3 regions of the Pseudomonas sihuiensis genome follow, and region 3 is predicted to be linked to each of the others. Evidence: predicted binding sites of a transcription regulator. Region 3 holds the regulator's gene; each other region holds the start of a gene.
The links. The regulator sigma-54, encoded in region 3, starts transcription at its own class of promoters, with help from an activator protein. The targets are predictions, from matches to a motif close to ANTGGCATNNANNTTGCTNT.
Positions count from the first base shown of each region.

Region 1: the regulator sigma-54 is predicted to act here: its motif matches at 2,399-2,418, upstream of glnA (glutamate--ammonia ligase).
Region 2: the regulator sigma-54 is predicted to act here: its motif matches at 3,738-3,757, upstream of BLT86_RS09485 (flagellar basal body rod protein FlgF).

Region 1 is NZ_LT629797.1:3,494,571-3,500,432, reverse strand. It holds gene BLT86_RS16535 (DUF4124 domain-containing protein) at 1-53, opposite strand, end outside; gene BLT86_RS16530 (DUF4124 domain-containing protein) at 59-622, opposite strand; gene glnA (glutamate--ammonia ligase) at 897-2,303, opposite strand; gene thiI (tRNA uracil 4-sulfurtransferase ThiI) at 2,633-4,087, shown strand; gene typA (translational GTPase TypA) at 4,360-5,862, shown strand, end outside.
Region 2 is NZ_LT629797.1:1,994,925-2,000,786, reverse strand. It holds gene cheR (protein-glutamate O-methyltransferase CheR) at 1-226, shown strand, start outside; gene flgB (flagellar basal body rod protein FlgB) at 748-1,155, shown strand; gene flgC (flagellar basal body rod protein FlgC) at 1,167-1,610, shown strand; gene BLT86_RS09495 (flagellar hook assembly protein FlgD) at 1,621-2,310, shown strand; gene flgE (flagellar hook protein FlgE) at 2,335-3,639, shown strand; gene BLT86_RS09485 (flagellar basal body rod protein FlgF) at 3,795-4,535, shown strand; gene flgG (flagellar basal-body rod protein FlgG) at 4,569-5,354, shown strand; gene flgH (flagellar basal body L-ring protein FlgH) at 5,405-5,862, shown strand, end outside.
Region 3 is NZ_LT629797.1:5,138,263-5,144,124, forward strand. It holds gene BLT86_RS23955 (ZIP family metal transporter) at 1-348, shown strand, start outside; gene BLT86_RS23960 (HPr family phosphocarrier protein) at 381-653, opposite strand; gene rapZ (RNase adapter RapZ) at 668-1,525, opposite strand; gene ptsN (PTS IIA-like nitrogen regulatory protein PtsN) at 1,528-1,992, opposite strand; gene hpf (ribosome hibernation-promoting factor, HPF/YfiA family) at 2,005-2,313, opposite strand; gene BLT86_RS23980 (RNA polymerase factor sigma-54) at 2,413-3,906, opposite strand; gene lptB (LPS export ABC transporter ATP-binding protein) at 4,200-4,925, opposite strand; gene lptA (lipopolysaccharide transport periplasmic protein LptA) at 4,925-5,464, opposite strand; gene lptC (LPS export ABC transporter periplasmic protein LptC) at 5,451-5,862, opposite strand, start outside.

The DNA.
Region 1 (5,862 bases), 1.6 Mb from region 3:
TGAGCCAAAGCCGCTTGGGTGATGAACAGCAGGCAGAGCAGCAGTGCACGCATCGTAGTCAGTTCGTCGGTCTTGGGGTCGGGCGCGGTGGCGTGACCGGTGGGCGAGCAGGGCTGTTGACGCTGATGCGCTGCACGGTAAAGGTTTCGGTAGCGCTCTGCTGGATAATGCGTTCGCCGGCCACCACTGCTACCGCCAGGCTGTGTGCGCCACGGTCAAGGTTGGTCAGTTGCAGGCTCGGTACGTTGCTGGCCTGACCGTATGGCTCGCCATCGAGAATCAGGCGTAGCTGGTGGCCGGGCTGCAGGCGCGGCTGAATGTTCACGCCGACGATGAAGGTGCCGTTGTTGGCGCGCATGGCTTCGTCGTCAGGGATGCCGGTGAGGCTCAGTACGGAGTAGGGCGCTTCGCTCTGCGCTGGCGCGTTGTCGTCGCTCGCCGGCATGCTCGGCGTCTGCATCTCCACCGTATTGGTTGGCGGCAGGTTGACGCTTTCGGCGGCCGTGCCATCTGGAGGCTGATTGGTGAAGACCGTGTTGCCGTTGGCGTCGGTGTATTTGTAGATCTGCGCACTGGCCGGCAGGGCCAGGGCGAGCAGCAGGCAGGCGAGTAACGGGCGCATGGGCCGATCCTTCCGCGGGTGATGCGCTAAGCCTTGCACTGCTATCGGTTCCTGGCAAGCGCAGGGCGCTATGGCTGTGATGTTTGCCTACAAAAAGTGGACTCGGATCTGCCGTAGGAGCGAGCTCTGCTCGCGAACCTGGCGACCTGAAGAGTTTCGCGAGCAGAGCTTGCTCCTACAGGGCATGGTGTTGCTGCCTGCCCATAAAAAAGCCCCGCCAGGCAGGGCCGGGCAGGGCTCTTGAAGTGCGCCGCACGAGGCGGCGCAAACTGGCTTAGACGCTGTAGTACAGGTCGTATTCCAGCGGGTGTACGAAGGTACGTACCTTGATTTCTTCTTCGGATTTCAGCTCGATGTAGGCATCGATGAAGTCGTCGGAGAACACGCCGCCCTTGGTCAGGAACGCACGACCCTTGTCCAGCTCTTCCAGGGCTTCTTTCAGGCTGCCGCAGACTTGCGGGATCAGCTTGCCTTCTTCCGGCGGCAGGTCGTACAGGTTCTTGTCGGCAGCATCGCCCGGGTGGATCTTGTTCTGGATGCCGTCGATACCGGCCATCAGCAGAGCTGCGAAGGCCAGGTAGGGGTTGGCAGCCGGGTCCGGGAAGCGTGCTTCGATACGGCGAGCTTTCGGGCTGGCAACGTACGGGATACGGATCGAAGCGGAGCGGTTGCGAGCCGAGTAGGCCAGCATGACCGGAGCTTCGAAGCCCGGAACCAGACGCTTGTAGGAGTTGGTCGACGGGTTGGTGAAGCCGTTCAGGGCCTTACCGTGCTTGATGATGCCGCCGATGAAGTACAGAGCGGTCTCGGACAGGCCGGCATAGCCTTCGCCTGCGAAGGTGTTCTTGCCGTCTTTGGAGATCGACATGTGCACGTGCATGCCCGAACCGTTGTCGCCGTACAGCGGCTTCGGCATGAAGGTAGCGGTTTTGCCGTAGGCATCAGCTACGTTGTGCACGCAGTACTTCAGGGTCTGAACTTCGTCAGCCTTGGCGACCAGGGTGTTGAACTTCACGCCGATTTCGTTCTGACCGGCAGTGGCCACTTCGTGGTGGTGTACTTCGACGACGAGGCCCATTTCTTCCATGGCGTTGCACATGGCGGTACGGATTTCGTGGTCGTGGTCGCACGGCGGAACCGGGAAGTAACCGCCTTTGACGGCCGGGCGGTGGCCCTTGTTGCCGCCGTCGACGTCGCCGTCGGTCATCCAGGAGCCTTGCTCGGAGTAGATCTTGAACATCGAGCCGGAGATGTCGGACTTGAACTTCACTTCGTCGAAGATGAAGAACTCGGGCTCCGGGCCAACGAATACGGTGTCACCGATGCCGGTGCCTTTGAGGAACTCTTCAGCGCGCTTGGCGATGGAGCGCGGGTCACGATCGTAGCCCTGCATGGTGCTTGGCTCGATGATGTCGCAAACGATGATCAGGGTCGGCTCTTCGGTGAACGGGTCCAGTACCGAAGTTTCGTCGACCGGCATCAGGATCATGTCGGAGGCTTCGATGCCTTTCCAGCCGTGAATGGACGAACCATCGAACATCTTGCCGTGCTCGAAGAAGTCTTCGTCCAGGGCGTCACGGGCCGGCATGGTCACGTGGTGCTGCTTGCCTTTGGTATCGGTGAAGCGCAGGTCTACCCACTTCACGTCGTGTTCTTTGATCAGTTGAACAGCCTTAGACATGTTGTCCTCCAGATGGAAAAGGCTCGCTTCGTGGAGCCCCGATATGTGCGGTGAAGCCCGGCGGGATAGTCCTTCAGGGCGACCTGCCTCACAAGGGAGCAAATTGCATGCCAGTGCCCTTTATTGGGCAGAAGCCACGAAACTCAGGTGCTGCGCCGTCTGCGCGGCAATTCACTAGAAATATTTGCACCATTTAAGGGCCTTTAATTTCACAAAAGATCCATTTTGGTGCGTCATATGGGTGATGCAGTATTTTTGGTCAAAGCTTGAACAATTTCCGCTATAATCCGCGCCCCTGTTTTTTCGTCCCCCAAGCGGGCGGCCTATTCATGAAGCTGATCGTCAAAGTTTTCCCGGAAATCACCATCAAGAGCCGCCCGGTGCGCAAGCAGTTCATCCGCCAGTTGGGGAAGAACATTCGCTCCGTGCTGCGCGATCTTGACCCCGAACTGCGGGTGACCGGTGTCTGGGACAACCTCGAGGTCGAGACCGACCTGAACGATCCCAAGCTGCTGGCCGAGATGACTGAACGCCTGCGCAACACGCCGGGCATCGGTCTGTTCCTCGAGGTGAATGAGTACCCGCTGGGCGATCTGGACGAGATCACCGAACACTGCAAGCGCCACTACGCCGACCAGTTGCCGGGCAAGATCTTCGCCGTGCGCTGCAAGCGCGGTGGCAAGCACGGGTTCTCCTCCATCGACGTCGAGCGTCATGTCGGTTCGCGCCTGCGTCTGGAGTGCGGCGCTGCCGGCATCGACCTGAAGAAGCCGGACGTCGAAGTGCGCATGGAGATTCGCGACCAGCGCCTGTTCGTGGTGCACAACCGTCATGAAGGCCTCGGCGGTTACCCGCTGGGCTCGCTGGAGCAGACCCTGGTGCTGATGAGCGGCGGCTTCGACTCCACCGTGGCGGCTTACCAGATGATGCGTCGCGGCCTGGTCAGCCACTTCTGCTTCTTCAATCTCGGTGGTCGTGCCCACGAATTGGGCGTGATGGAAGTGGCGCACTATATATGGCAGAAGTTCGGCCGCTCGCAGCGCGTGCTGTTCGTCAGCGTGCCGTTCGAGGAAGTGGTCGGCGAGATTCTCGGCAAGGTCGACAACAGCCAGATGGGCGTGATCCTCAAGCGCATGATGCTGCGTGCGGCTACTCGGGTCGCTGAAAAACTGCAGATCGAGGCGCTGGTCACCGGTGAGGCGATCAGCCAGGTATCGAGCCAGACCCTGACCAACCTGGCGGTGATCGATTCGGCCACCGACATGTTGGTGATGCGCCCGCTGATCGCCAGCCACAAGCAGGATATCATCGACACCGCCACACAGATCGGCACCGCCGAATTCGCCAAGAACATGCCCGAGTATTGCGGCGTGATCTCGGTCAATCCGACCACCAAGGCGCGCGGCTATCGCGTGGAGAAGGAGGAGGCGCAGTTCGACATGGCCATCCTCGAGCGTGCCCTGGAGCGCGCCACCCTGCTGCCCATTGATCGGGTGATCGACGAGCTGGGCAAGGACGTTCAGGTCGAGGAAGTCCGTGAGGCCCTGGCCGGGCAGATCGTCATCGACATCCGTCATCCCGATGCCGCCGAAGACGAGCCGCTGGACGTGCCGGGTGTCGAGGTGCAGGCGCTGCCGTTCTACGCGCTGAACAACAAATTCAAGGAACTGGATGAGAACCGCCAGTACCTGCTGTATTGCGACAAGGGCGTCATGAGCCGCCTGCATGCCCATCACCTGCTGAGCGAGGGGCATGCCAATGTGCGCGTTTATCGTCCGGCATAGGACGCCGGGGCTTAATGGCGGGAGTATCCGCCATCGCCCTCCCGACCCGGGGCACCTCTAAAAACTACCTGCGTTGTCATTGCTGCGTTAAAAACAAGCTCAAAATGCTCATTTACAACTTGTAAACTCCGCTTTTTCGCTTGTTTCTGCCTTGCACTGACTGCCTCGCCTACGTTTTTAGAGGTACCCCGATCAGCTCGCTGATCCCAGTTTCTTCATATTCGTCGTCCAGGCTGGGCGACACACCGAATCCTCTGATCGAGATACACACAGTGATCGAAAATCTACGCAACATCGCCATCATCGCCCACGTCGACCATGGCAAAACCACCCTCGTCGACGCCCTGCTGCGTCAGTCCGGCACCCTGGAACGTAACGAGCTCAACGACGAGCGCGTGATGGACAGCAACGACCAGGAAAAAGAGCGCGGCATCACCATTCTGGCGAAGAACACCGCCATCAAGTGGAACGACTACCGTATCAACATCGTCGACACCCCCGGCCACGCCGACTTCGGTGGCGAAGTTGAGCGCGTAATGTCCATGGTCGACTCCGTACTGCTGGTGGTTGACGCCCAGGACGGCCCGATGCCGCAAACCCGCTTCGTGACCAAGAAGGCGTTCGAAGCCGGCCTCAAACCGATCGTCGTGATCAACAAGATCGACCGTCCGGGCGCGCGTCCTGACTGGGTCATGGATCAGATCTTCGACCTGTTCGACAACCTCGGTGCCACCGACGAGCAACTGGACTTCCAGGTCGTCTACGCCAGCGCCCTGAACGGCATCGCCGGTCTCGACCATGAGAACATGGCCGAAGACCTGACCCCGCTGTACCAGGCCATCGTCGACCACGTACCGGCTCCGAACGTCGACCTCGACGGCCCGTTCCAGATGCAGATCTCCGCACTGGACTACAACAGCTTCCTTGGCATCATCGGCGTTGGCCGTATTGCCCGTGGCAAGGTCAAGCCGAACACCCCGGTCATTGCCATCGATGTCGACGGCAAGAAGCGTAACGGCCGCGTCCTCAAGCTGATGGGTCACCACGGCCTGCACCGCGTAGACGTCGAAGAAGCCACCGCTGGTGACATCGTCTGCGTCAGCGGTATGGATCAGCTGTTCATCTCCGACACCCTGTGCGACATCAACCACGTCGAAGCGATGAAGCCGCTGACCGTTGACGAGCCGACCGTGTCGATGACCTTCCAGGTCAACGACTCGCCGTTCTGCGGTAAAGAAGGCAAGTTCGTCACCAGCCGCAACATCAAGGAGCGTCTGGACAAGGAGCTGCTGTACAACGTGGCCCTGCGTGTTGAAGAAGGCGACAGCGCCGACAAGTTCAAGGTCTCCGGCCGTGGTGAGCTGCACCTCTCGGTACTGATCGAAACCATGCGTCGCGAAGGCTTCGAAATGGGCGTTGGCCGTCCGGAAGTAATCATCCGCGAAGTCAACGGCGTCAAGCAGGAGCCGTTCGAGAACGTCACCATCGACATCCCTGAGGAATCCCAGGGCAAGGTCATGGAAGAAATGGGGCTGCGTAAGGGCGACCTGACCAACATGTCGCCGGACGGCAAAGGTCGCGTGCGCCTGGAATACAACATCCCGGCTCGCGGTCTGATCGGTTTCCGTAACCAGTTCCTGACTCTGACCAACGGCGCCGGCATCCTGACCTCGATCTTCGACCGTTACGACACCGTCAAGCCGGGCAGCATGTCTGGCCGTCAGAACGGCGTACTGGTCTCGATCGATACCGGCAAGGCCCTGACCTACTCCCTG
Region 2 (5,862 bases), 2.3 Mb from region 3:
CCTGCTCGACAGTTATGCGGCGCTGGGCAAGTTCGACATCGTGTTCTGCCGCAACGTGCTGATCTACTTCTCGGCCGAGGTGAAGAAGGACATCCTCACGCGTATCCATGCCACCCTCAAGCCAGGCGGCTATCTGTTCCTTGGCGCCTCCGAAGCGCTCAATGGCCTGCCGGACAAGTACCAGATGGTGCAGTGCAGCCCGGGGATCATCTACAAGGCCAAATAGGCGCAAGGCATGTTTGGTATCAGCAGCGGGAGGCCTTTGGCCTAATGCCAGTCAGTTAAGCCGTTGCACTCGATCTTTGTAGGAGCCGGCTTGCCGGCGATCCGCCATAAAAAGCATCGCCAGCAAGCTGGCTCCTACGAAAAACGCCCCTCTACTGCAAGTAGGAGGGGGTGGTGACGAACTTATCTGATCAGCATTAGCCTTTGGCCTCCCGTTTGCGTTTCTGGACTCTGAAAACCATGGGCCCGATCGGATAGGTTTCGCCGTAGGCACCAGCGGTTTGGCCTGGTGCAGAAGAACCGATGCGCATCGCGCGCCCCAGGGTTCGGCGGGGCGGCAATCTGTCCGGTTGGCTTTGCCGCTTGCTTGCCAATAGGCGGTAAAGCCTTGCCGCTTTGCCGCTATTTCCCTGTTCGTCATGCTTTAAGCTATTGATTTTGTTGACTTAAATAAGTTGGCACAGCCTTTGCTGAATGTCTGCCAGGAAAGACCAGACAGCCCCAGCGGCAAAGGTTGCAGACATGAGCATCAACTTCGGCAGGGCACTCGGCATCCACGAACAGGCACTCGGTTTCCGCGCCCAGCGCGCTGAGGTGCTGGCCAACAACATCGCCAACGCCGATACGCCGAATTACAAGGCTCGTGATCTGGACTTCGCCAGTGTCCTGGCTGAGCAAAGCAATCGCATGCAGCGCGGTGGCGTTTCCCTGAACCGCACCGATAGCCGCCATATTCCTGCCGATGGTGTGATCACTGGTGAGGCTGAGATGCCCTACCGTATTCCGATGCAGCCGTCGCTGGATCAGAACACCGTGGATCTGCAGATCGAGCAGTCCAACTATGCCGAGAATGCCGTGCATTTCCAGGCCAGTTTCACCTTCCTCAATAGCAAGTTCAAAGGTCTCACCGCCGCCCTGCGCGGCGAATAAGGAGCGCGACCATGTCCCTTGCCAGTGTTTTCAGCATCGCCGGAACCGGCATGAGCGCGCAGAGCACTCGCCTCAATACCGTGGCCAGCAATATCGCCAACGCGGAGTCTGTCTCTTCGAGTATCGAGCAGACCTACCGTGCCCGTCATCCGGTGTTCGCCACCGTGTTCCAGCAGTCGCAGAACAGTGGTAGTGGTTCGCTGTTCGCCGAGCAGGACGAGGCGGGGAGTGGGGTGCAGGTGCTCGGCATCGTCGAGGATCAGAGCAATCTCGACATGCGCTACGAGCCCAGTCATCCGGCAGCGAATGCGGATGGGTACGTGTTCTATCCGAACGTCAATGTGGTCGAGGAAATGGCGGACATGATTTCGGCCAGTAGAGCCTTTCAAACCAATGCGGAAATGATGAATACCGCCAAGACCATGCTGCAGAAGGTTCTGACCCTGGGTCAGTAAGGACATAGCCATGAGCACCACAGAGACTGTTTCCAGCAGCGTGCTGTCGACATACTCCGGCACCTCGACCAGCAACACCAACGAATCCAGCTACTCCAGCCTGGGCAAGGATGACTTTCTGATGCTGCTGGTGACCCAGTTGAACAACCAGAACCCGCTGGATCCGCAGGACAACAGCGAGTTCGTGGCTCAGCTTGCGCAGTTCAGCAGCCTGGAAAGTCTGACCAATATCTCCGCTTCGATGGACTCGCTGCTGGGCAGCTATCAATCGTCGCAGGCTTTGCAAGCCTCTTCCCTGGTGGGGCGCAGCGTGATGGTTTCCGCCAGCAGCACCCAGGTGGATGGTGTTTCGGGGCTGACCGGCACGCTGGTGGTTCCAACGGCGGCCGACAACGTCTCGGTGAGGGTTTACGACGAGGCGGGCAGCCTGGTCAAAAGCATACCGCTGGATAATCAAAGCAGCGCTGGCCTGGTGGACTTCACCTGGGACGGCACCGATGAGAGCGGCCAACTGCTGCCCGCGGGCACCTACAAATTCTCGGCCTCCGCGTCGCTGGGTGGCACGTCCACCGCGCTGGAAACCTATCTGCCGGCAACGGTCAACAGCGTGACGCTCGGCATCGGGGGCGGCGACATGACGCTGAACCTGGCGGGTGCCGGAAATGTCGCGCTATCCAAAGTCATCAGCGTCGGCCAGTAATCAACAGGCATCGGGAGATAAGACATGACGTTCAATACGGCGCTCAGTGGGTTGAAGGCGGCCAGCACCCACCTGGATGTAACGGGCAACAACATCGCCAACACCGGGACGACGGGCTTCAAGTATTCGCGTGCGGAGTTCGCGGACCTCTATGCCAGCAGCATGTTCGGCACCGGCAGCAACGCGGTCGGCAGTGGGGTGATTACGGCGGATATCGCCCAGCAGCACACCCAGGGCAACATCAGCTACACCGACAACAGCCTGGATCTGGCCGTCAATGGCAGTGGCTATTTCATCGTCAACGATGGCGGCACCCAGCTCTACACCCGCTCCGGCGCGTTCAAGGTGGACAATCAGGGCAACGTCATCGACAACTCGGGCAACAACCTGATGGGCTACGGGGTGGACGCCGATGGCAACCTGGTCAATGGCGTGCTGACCAATCTGACCGTCGACACCAGCAACCAGGCGCCGAATGCCACCTCGACCGTTACCCAGGGGGTGGCGCTCAACTCGTCCGAGACGGTGCCCACCATCGCCTTCGACCCCACGGTCTCCGGTTCCTTCAACTGGTCGACCTCGGTGAGCCTGTACGACTCCCAGGGCAATGAGCACACCATGACCCAGTACTTCGTCAAGGAGGCGAGCAACGAGTGGAGCATGCACGTGCTGATCGACGGGCGCAATCCCGGTGATCCCGCCAGCACCGATCCGTATCAGGCGTCGCTGTCGTTCGACACCTCCGGCAGGCTGCAGGCATCGGCCTCCAGCGACTTCACGGTCAATGCCGATGGCACCATCACGCTGGCCGACTGGGTGCCGGCGACCATCACCGACGCCACCACCGATCCGGTCACCTGGGGCGACAACGGTGCCGCGGCGAGCACATCGGGGGTGACTCTGGATCTACGCAACATGACCCAGACCAATACCCGCTTCGCGGTCAACAGCCTGTCGCAGGATGGCTATACCACCGGTCAGTTGTCCGGGCTGTCGGTGGACGAGACCGGGCAACTGTTCGCCACCTATACCAATGGCCAGGCCAATTTGATTGGCCAGGTGGCGCTGGCCACCTTCGCCAACATGCAGGGGTTGACGCCGGTGGGCGGAACGGCCTGGAAGCAGTCGCTGGCCTCGGGCGAGCCGGTGATAGGTACGCCGGGCTCCGGTACGCTGGGCTCGATCGTCTCCGGTGCGCTGGAGGATTCGAACGTCGACCTGACCGCGCAACTGGTCGACCTGATCATCGCGCAGCGCAACTACCAGGCGAATGCCAAGACCATCGAAACGGAGAATGCGATCGCCCAGACGATCATCAACATCCGCTGACGGCGGCGGGCGGCATATTCTTGCCGCCGTCAAAAGGGCCTTCCGTGATGGAGGGCTTTTTTGTTTTTTAAAAACAATAACTTACTTAAAATTATTAGCCTGGCACGTGCCTTGCTTTGATCTGTCCGAGAGTCGTTTTCACGGCGGAGGTCGAAGTGGACAAATTGCTTTATGTCGCCATGTCGGGCGCGAGCCAGAACACCTATGCGCAAAAGGCGCATGCCAATAATCTGGCGAACATTTCCACCAGCGGGTTTCGCGCCGATCTGGAACAGGCGCGGGCCATGCCGGTTTTCGGTGACAGCTATCCGGCGCGGGTCTACGCCATGTCCGAGCGGCCCGCTACGGATTTCACGCCCGGCGTACTGCAGGAAACCGGGCGGGATATGGATGTTTCGATAGAGGGTGATGGCTGGATTGCCGTGCAGGCCCCGGATGGCTCCGAGGCTTATGTACGCACCGCCAGCCTGTCGATCGATGCCCTAGGCATGCTGCGCACCGGCAATGGGTTGCCGGTCATGGGCAATGCCGGGCCCATCGCCGTGCCGCCCGAGGAGAAAGTCGAGATCGGTCAGGACGGCACGATCAGCATTCGCGCCCTGGGCGAAGCGCCGAATGTCCTGGCCGAGGTCGACCGCATCAAGCTGGTCAACCCCGATACCGCGCAGATGCGCAAGGGGCGCGACGGCCTCATCCATATGAGAGACGGCCAGTTGCTCGAAGCGGATGCCAACGTACGCCTGCATTCTGGCTTCCTGGAGAGCAGCAACGTGAGCGCCGTCGGAGAGATGACGGCCATTCTCGCCCTGTCCAGACAATTCGAACTGCACGTCAAGATGATGAACACGGCCAAGGAGGGCTCCGAGTCCATGGCCCGTGTCATGCAGATCAGCTAACGAGTAGCGCCCGCGCAGGGCGAGGAGATAGACATGCTTCCAGCGCTTTGGGTCAGCAAGACCGGTTTGTCCGCCCAGGACATGAATCTGTCGGTGATATCCAACAACCTGGCCAACGTTTCGACCACCGGCTTCAAGCGCGACCGGGCCGAGTTCCAGGATCTGCTGTACCAGATCCGCCGTCAGCCAGGCGCTCAATCGACCCAGGACAGCGAGCTGCCGTCCGGCCTGCAACTGGGTACGGGGGTACGGATCGTCGGTACCCAGAAGAACTTCACCACGGGCAGCCTGCAGACCACCGACCAGCCACTGGACATGGCGATCAACGGGCGCGGTTTTTTCCAGATTCTGCTGCCCGATGGCACCATCGGCTATTCGCGCGACGGCACGTATCACCTCGATTCCGACGGCCAGATCGTCACGTCGAACGGCTTCGCCCTGGAGCCGGCCATCGTCGTGCCCGCCGAAACCCAGACCTTCACCGTCGGGGAGGATGGCACGGTGTCCGTGACCACCGCCAACAGCGCCGCGGTGCAGATCATCGGCAACCTGCAGACCGCCGATTTCATCAATCCGGCCGGCCTGCAGGCGATTGGCAACAACCTGTTTCTGGAGACCGCTTCCAGTGGCGCTCCGCAAGTGGGAACGCCGGGCCTCAATGGCCTGGGCACCGTTTTGCAAAATACCCTGGAAAACTCCAACGTCAGTGTCGTCGAGGAAATGGTCAACATGATCACGACACAGCGCGCCTACGAAATGAACTCGAAGGTCATTTCCACGGCCGATTCCATGTTGCAGTTCATCACGCAGACGCTTTGAGTCTGATCGGGATCGCTAGGGCGGGCAGAGTGTTGGATGTGAGGTGTGCGATGAAAGGTCTGATTGTGTTGACGTCGGTTTGTCTGCTGCTGGGGGGGTGCGTGGCGCCTGCGCCCAAGGCGGACGATCCCTATTATGCACCCGTGTTGCCGCGTACGCCGCTGCCGGCCAACGCGACCAGTGGCGCGATCTACCAGGCCGGTTTCGAGAGCAATCTGTATGACGATCGAAAGGCTTTTCGCATCGGCGACATCATCACCATCACCCTGGAGGAGCGCACCCAGGCGAGCAAGGCGGCCCGCTCCGACATCAGCAAGGACAGTTCCGCCAATATCGGGCTGACCTCGTTGTTCGGTGGAGGGGTGTCGGCCACCAACCCGCTGACGCGAAACCGGATGGATCTGGGAACCCAGTTCAACGGTTCGCGGGACAGCGCCGGCGATGCCAGCGCGGCGCAGAGCAACAGCCTCACCGGCTCGGTCACCGTGACCGTGGCCGAAGTGCTGCC
Region 3 (5,862 bases):
AGTGGCGCCGATGGCCTGGCGATCGGCATCGCCCTGCAGGACGTACCGGAAGGCCTGATCGTCGCCCTGGTGCTGGCCAGTGCCGGGATGGGACGCGGCAAGGCGGTAATGATCGGTGCGGCGTCAGGCCTGGTCGAACCGCTGTTCGCGGTGCTCTGCGCCTGGCTGGTCGGGGTTTCGCACATGCTGTTGCCCTGGGGGCTGGCGCTGGCTGCGGGGGCGATGCTGTTCGCGGTGATCCACGAAATCATTCCCGAAGCACATGGCAGTGGTCATGCAGGCGATGCCAGTCTGGCGCTGGTGCTGGGCTTCTGTCTGATGATGGTGCTGGATACGGCCTTGGCGTAGCGGGAGACGTGCACACGGCCCTCCAAGGCTTTCTACTCACCTTCGTCGAAGTAATTCTCGATCAGGCCGACCAGTGCAGCGAGCGCCTCGTGATCCTGCTCGCCTTCGGTCAGCAGGTGCACATTGGTGCCCTTGCCGGCAGCCAGCATCATTACCGCCATGATGCTCTTGCCGTCTACCAGGCTTTCGGCGCTGCGGCCGATGCGCACCTGGCAGGGGTAGGTGCTCGCTACACCGACGAACTTGGCAGCAGCACGGGCATGCAGACCAAGTTTGTTGATGATGGTGATTTCACGTGCTGGCATCGCGGCAGGATTCCTTAGCTGAGGTCGCGGTGACGCACCTGGACGTTCTTCAGCGAGTCTTTGAGTGCCTGGCTCAGGCGGTTGGCCAGGTACACCGAGCGGTGGTGGCCACCGGTGCAGCCAATGGCGATGGTGACATAGGCGCGGTTGCTGGCGGCGAAGCGTGGCAGCCATTTTTCCAGGTAGGCGAGGATGTCCTGATACATCTCCTCGACCTCCGGTTGCGCGGCCAGGTAGTCGATCACCGGTTGATCCAGCCCGGAGTGGTCGCGCAGTTCCGGCTTCCAGTAGGGATTGGGCAGGCAGCGCGCATCGAACACCAGGTCGGCGTCCACCGGCATGCCACGTTTGAAACCGAAGGATTCGACGAGAAAGGCGGTACCGGTCTGCGTCTGGCCCAGCAGGCGTAGTTTGAGCGTGTCGCGCAGCTGGTAGAGATTCAGGCGGGTGGTGTCGATCTTCAGATCGGCCCGGTCAGTGATCGGTGCCAGCAGCTGGCTTTCGTAAGCGATGGCCTCGGCCAGCGAGCGGTTGTCGTTGGTCAGCGGGTGGCGTCTGCGGGTTTCGGAAAAGCGTTTGAGCAGGGTTTCGTCTTCGGCGTCGAGATACAGCACGTCGCAGCGGATGTTGCGCTTGCGCACTTCGTCGAGCAGTTCCGGGAAACGCTTGAGCTGGCTCAGCAGGTTGCGTGCATCGATGGAGACGGCCACCTGCGGCAGCAGCATGTCGCTATGCGGCAGGAAACGCTCGGCAAGATCCGGCAGCAGGCCGGCCGGCAGGTTGTCGATGCAGTAGAAACCGTTGTCCTCAAGTACATCGAGGGCGGTGCTCTTGCCCGAGCCCGAGCGACCGCTGACGATGATCAGGCGCATGTTTATTGACCGTTCTGAATGTCCACGACGACCTGATAGAGATCTTCGCCGCTCTTGGCCTGGCGCAGACGTTCACGTACATCCTGGCGATCAAGCATGCTGGCGATCTGGCGCAGCAGGTCGAGGTGGGCATCGGTGGCCGCCTCCGGCACCAGCAGCACGAACAGCAGATCGACCGGCACGCCGTCGATGGCGTCGAAGTCGACTGCCGTCTCCAGATGCAGGACTGCACTGATCGGGGCACTGCAGCCAGCCAGGCGGCAGTGGGGAATGGCAATGCCGTTGCCGAAGCCGGTAGAGCCGAGCTTCTCGCGGGCGATGAGGCTTTCGAATATGTCCTGGGCATCCAGGTCGGGTAGATCACGCGCAACCAGGTTGGCGATCTGTTCTAGCACGCGTTTCTTGCTGCCGCCCGGCACGTTCACCAGGGAACGGCCGGGGGTCAGGATATTTTCAAGTCGGATCATGGATAGGGAATGTTAGCGGGCCGTGGCGCCTTGCAGGCGTTCGAGCTGCTTTTCCTTGTGCTTGATGAGTTGACGGTCGAGTTTATCGGCCAACAGGTCGATGGCAGCGTACATATCCTGGTGTTCGGCGTTGGCGACGACTTCGCCGCCGGCGATGTGCAGGGTGGCTTCGATCTTCTGTTTGAGTTTCTCGACCTCCATGGTCACCTGTACGTTGGTGATCTTGTCGAAGTGGCGTTCCAGTCGGCCCAGTTTCTCGCCGATATAGTCACGCAGGGCGTCGGTCACATCCAGCTGATGTCCACTGATGTTGACTTGCATACCGCTTTCTCCTCACTGGCTTGTGTAAGAGGCGGGTCTGGTTCGACCCACCGCCGGAACACTTTGGCCTGAAGGCCTGAGGCCTTCAGTCAATCTGGCCTACATCAGTCGCTTGCGCTCACTCGAGGGCGCTATGCCGAGGGACTCGCGATACTTGGCGACCGTCCGACGGGCGACTTGGATGCCTTGTGCCTCCAGTAAACCAGCGATCTTGCTGTCGCTCAACGGCTTTTTCGCGTTTTCTGCTGCAACCAGTTTTTTGATGATCGCGCGGATAGCGGTGGACGAGCATTCGCCGCCTTCGGAGGTGCTGACGTGGCTGGAGAAGAAATATTTCAGTTCGTAAATGCCACGCGGGGTGTGCATGAATTTCTGCGTGGTAACGCGTGAAATCGTCGACTCGTGCATACCCACGGCTTCGGCGATGTCGTGCAGCACCAGAGGCTTCATCGCCTCGTCGCCGTAGTCGAGGAAGCCACGCTGGTGCTCGACGATCTGCGTGGCCACCTTCATCAGCGTTTCGTTGCGGCTCTGCAGGCTCTTGATGAACCAGCGGGCCTCCTGCAACTGGTTGCGCATGAAGGTGTTATCGGCGCTGGAATCGGCGCGTTTGACGAAGCCGGCATACTGCGGGTTGACCCTCAGGCGCGGCATGGCTTCCTGGTTCAGCTCCACCAGCCAGCGTTCGTTGTGCTTGCGCACGATAACGTCGGGCACGACGTATTCCGGTTCGCTGGACTCGATCTGCGAACCCGGACGCGGATTCAGGCGCTGGATCAGGTCGATGACCTGGCGCAGTTCGTCTTCCTTGAGCTTGGTGCGGCGCATCAGCTGGGCGTAATCGCGGCTGCCGAGCAGTTCCAGGTAGTCGCCAACCACGCGCTGGGTTTCGTTCAGCCAGGGGGTGTTGGCAGGCAACTGACGCAGTTGCAGCAGCAGGCACTCGCGCAGGTCGCGGGCGCCGATACCGGCCGGTTCGAACTGCTGGATGCGGTGCAGCACCACCTCCACTTCGTCCAGTTCGACATCCAGCTCGGGGTCGAAGGATTCGGTCACTTCCTCGAGCGTTTCTTCGAGGTAGCCGTCGTTGTTGATGCAGTCGATCAGAGTCGCTGCGATCAGGCGATCCTTGTCCGACATGGGCGCCAGGTTCAGTTGCCAGAGCAGGTGGCTGTGCAGGCTCTCGCCGCTGGAAGTGCGAGTGGTGAAATCCCACTCGTCATCATCGTTGCTGGGCAGGCTGCTGGCGCTGGTCTGGTAGATGTCTTCCCAGGCCGTGTCGACTGGCAACTCGTTGGGAATGCGCTCGCCCCACTCGCCTTCTTCCAGGTTGTCCACCGTGGGGGTGGTTTCCTGGTAGCTGTCTTCCTTGCTTGGGGCTGGGGTGGCGCTTTCGGCGCCATCAGCCATCGGATCGCTGTTGTCGAAGTCGTCGCCGTCTTCCTGGCGCTCGAGCATGGGATTGGATTCCAGTGCCTCCTGGATTTCCTGTTGCAGGTCCAGGGTAGACAGTTGGAGGAGGCGGATAGCCTGTTGCAGCTGCGGGGTCATCGTCAGCTGCTGGCCCATCTTGAGGACTAGCGATGGTTTCATTGCAGACCTTAATTTACTGGCGAGTTACGCCTTCCACATCAGGGCGCCGAAGCGCCGCCAGGAAGCAAATTATATGCCTGAATTTCTCGTTTTTGCCTAGGGGTTGCAATATTTATGTAGCGAAATAGTGAGCGACCTACAGGTTGTGTGAAAGCGTAGCGAGCGAAGGTGAGGCAATACCGATGGCGGCCCCGCAAAAACAGGCGAGAAAGCGCAGTTTACGACTGTAAATGAGCATTTTTAGCCTGTTTTTAACGCAGCATCACCGAGTGCAGTAGTTTTCACGCAGCCTGCTACAGGCGGAATTCGTGGCCCAGGTAAACCTCTTTCACCGTCTGGTTGGCGAGGATGGTCTCGGCGTCACCTTCGGCGATCAGCTGTCCATCGTTGACGATGTAGGCGGTCTCGCAGATGTCCAGGGTTTCGCGCACGTTGTGATCGGTGATCAGGATGCCGATGCCCTTGGTCTTGAGGTGATGGATGATCTGCTTGATGTCGCCCACGGAGATCGGGTCGACCCCGGCAAAGGGTTCGTCGAGCAGGATGAACTTGGGGTTGGTGGCCAGAGCGCGAGCAATCTCCACGCGGCGTCGCTCACCGCCGGACAGGCTCATGCCGAGGCTGTCGGCGATATGGTGGATATGGAATTCCTGCAGCAGGCTTTCCAGTTCCGCCTGGCGCCCGGCGCGGTCCAGGTCCTTGCGCGTTTCGAGGATGGCCATGATGTTGTCGGTCACCGACAGCTTGCGGAAGATCGAGGCTTCCTGCGGCAGGTAGCCGATGCCGGCGCGCGCGCGACCGTGCATGGGCTGGTGACTGACGTCGAGGTCGTCGATCAGCACGCGGCCCTGGTCGGCGCGTACCAGGCCGACGATCATGTAGAAGCAGGTGGTCTTGCCTGCGCCGTTGGGGCCGAGCAGACCGACGATCTGACCGCTTTCGATGCTCAGGCTGACGTCACGCACGACCTGGCGGCTCTTGTAGCTTTTCGCCAGGTGTTGGGCTTTGAGAATGGCCATTACTGCTGCTGATCCGCGGGTTTGTTCTTCGGTTGGATGACCATGTCGATACGCGGGCGCGGCGTGCTGACGTTGCCGCCTGTTGCGCGGCCGGCGTTGACGATCTGGCGGCGGGTGTCATAGACGATCTTCTCGCCTTCGAAGGTATTGCCTTCCTGAATCACCTTGGCCTGGTCGATCAGTACGATGCGCTCATTGCTGGCGAAGTACTGGATGGTCTTGCCGTAGGCCTTGACGATGTCCTTGTCCACGGCAGGCTTCTGCTCGTAATAAGCCAGGTTGCCCACCGAGGTGAAGACGTCGATATCGCCGCTGGCGGTCTGGGTGATGGTGACGGTGTCACCCGTGATCTTCAGGGTGCCCTGAGTGATGATCACGTCGCCGCGGTAGACGGCTACACCTTGTCGGTCATCCAGTTCGGCGCTGTCGGCCTGGATGCGGATCGGTTGATCACGATCCGATGGCAGTGCCCAGGCAGCCGCGCTTCCCAATACGGCGCCGAGGCTGAGAATCAGGGGGAGGGTATTAACGAACCTCATGCTGGCCTCTTACGTTGGACTGCAGGAGCATCCTGCCGTCATTCAAGTACGCTTTCATTCCTTGTGCCGTGGTCACCCCATTGGCCGCGACGATTCTAACGGCTTGCTCGGTCTGCGCATATTCCTTGTCAGGAATAACCGTCATGCGGCTGCTGGTGATAACGGTGGGGCGGTTCTTGGCGTCGGTGCGGGCGATGCGCACGTCGTCGATCAGTTCTACCTCGACGCCGCCAGGCGAGACTTCGGCACGCTGGCTGGTGACTTCCCAGGGCAGCTCGGTGCCGCGATAGAGCTCCAGCTTGGGGGCGTCGATCAGGGTGATGTCGGTGCTTTTGATGTGCTCGAGCTTGTCCGCGGTCATGCGGTAGTGCAGTTTGCCGTCATCCTGGAACTGCACG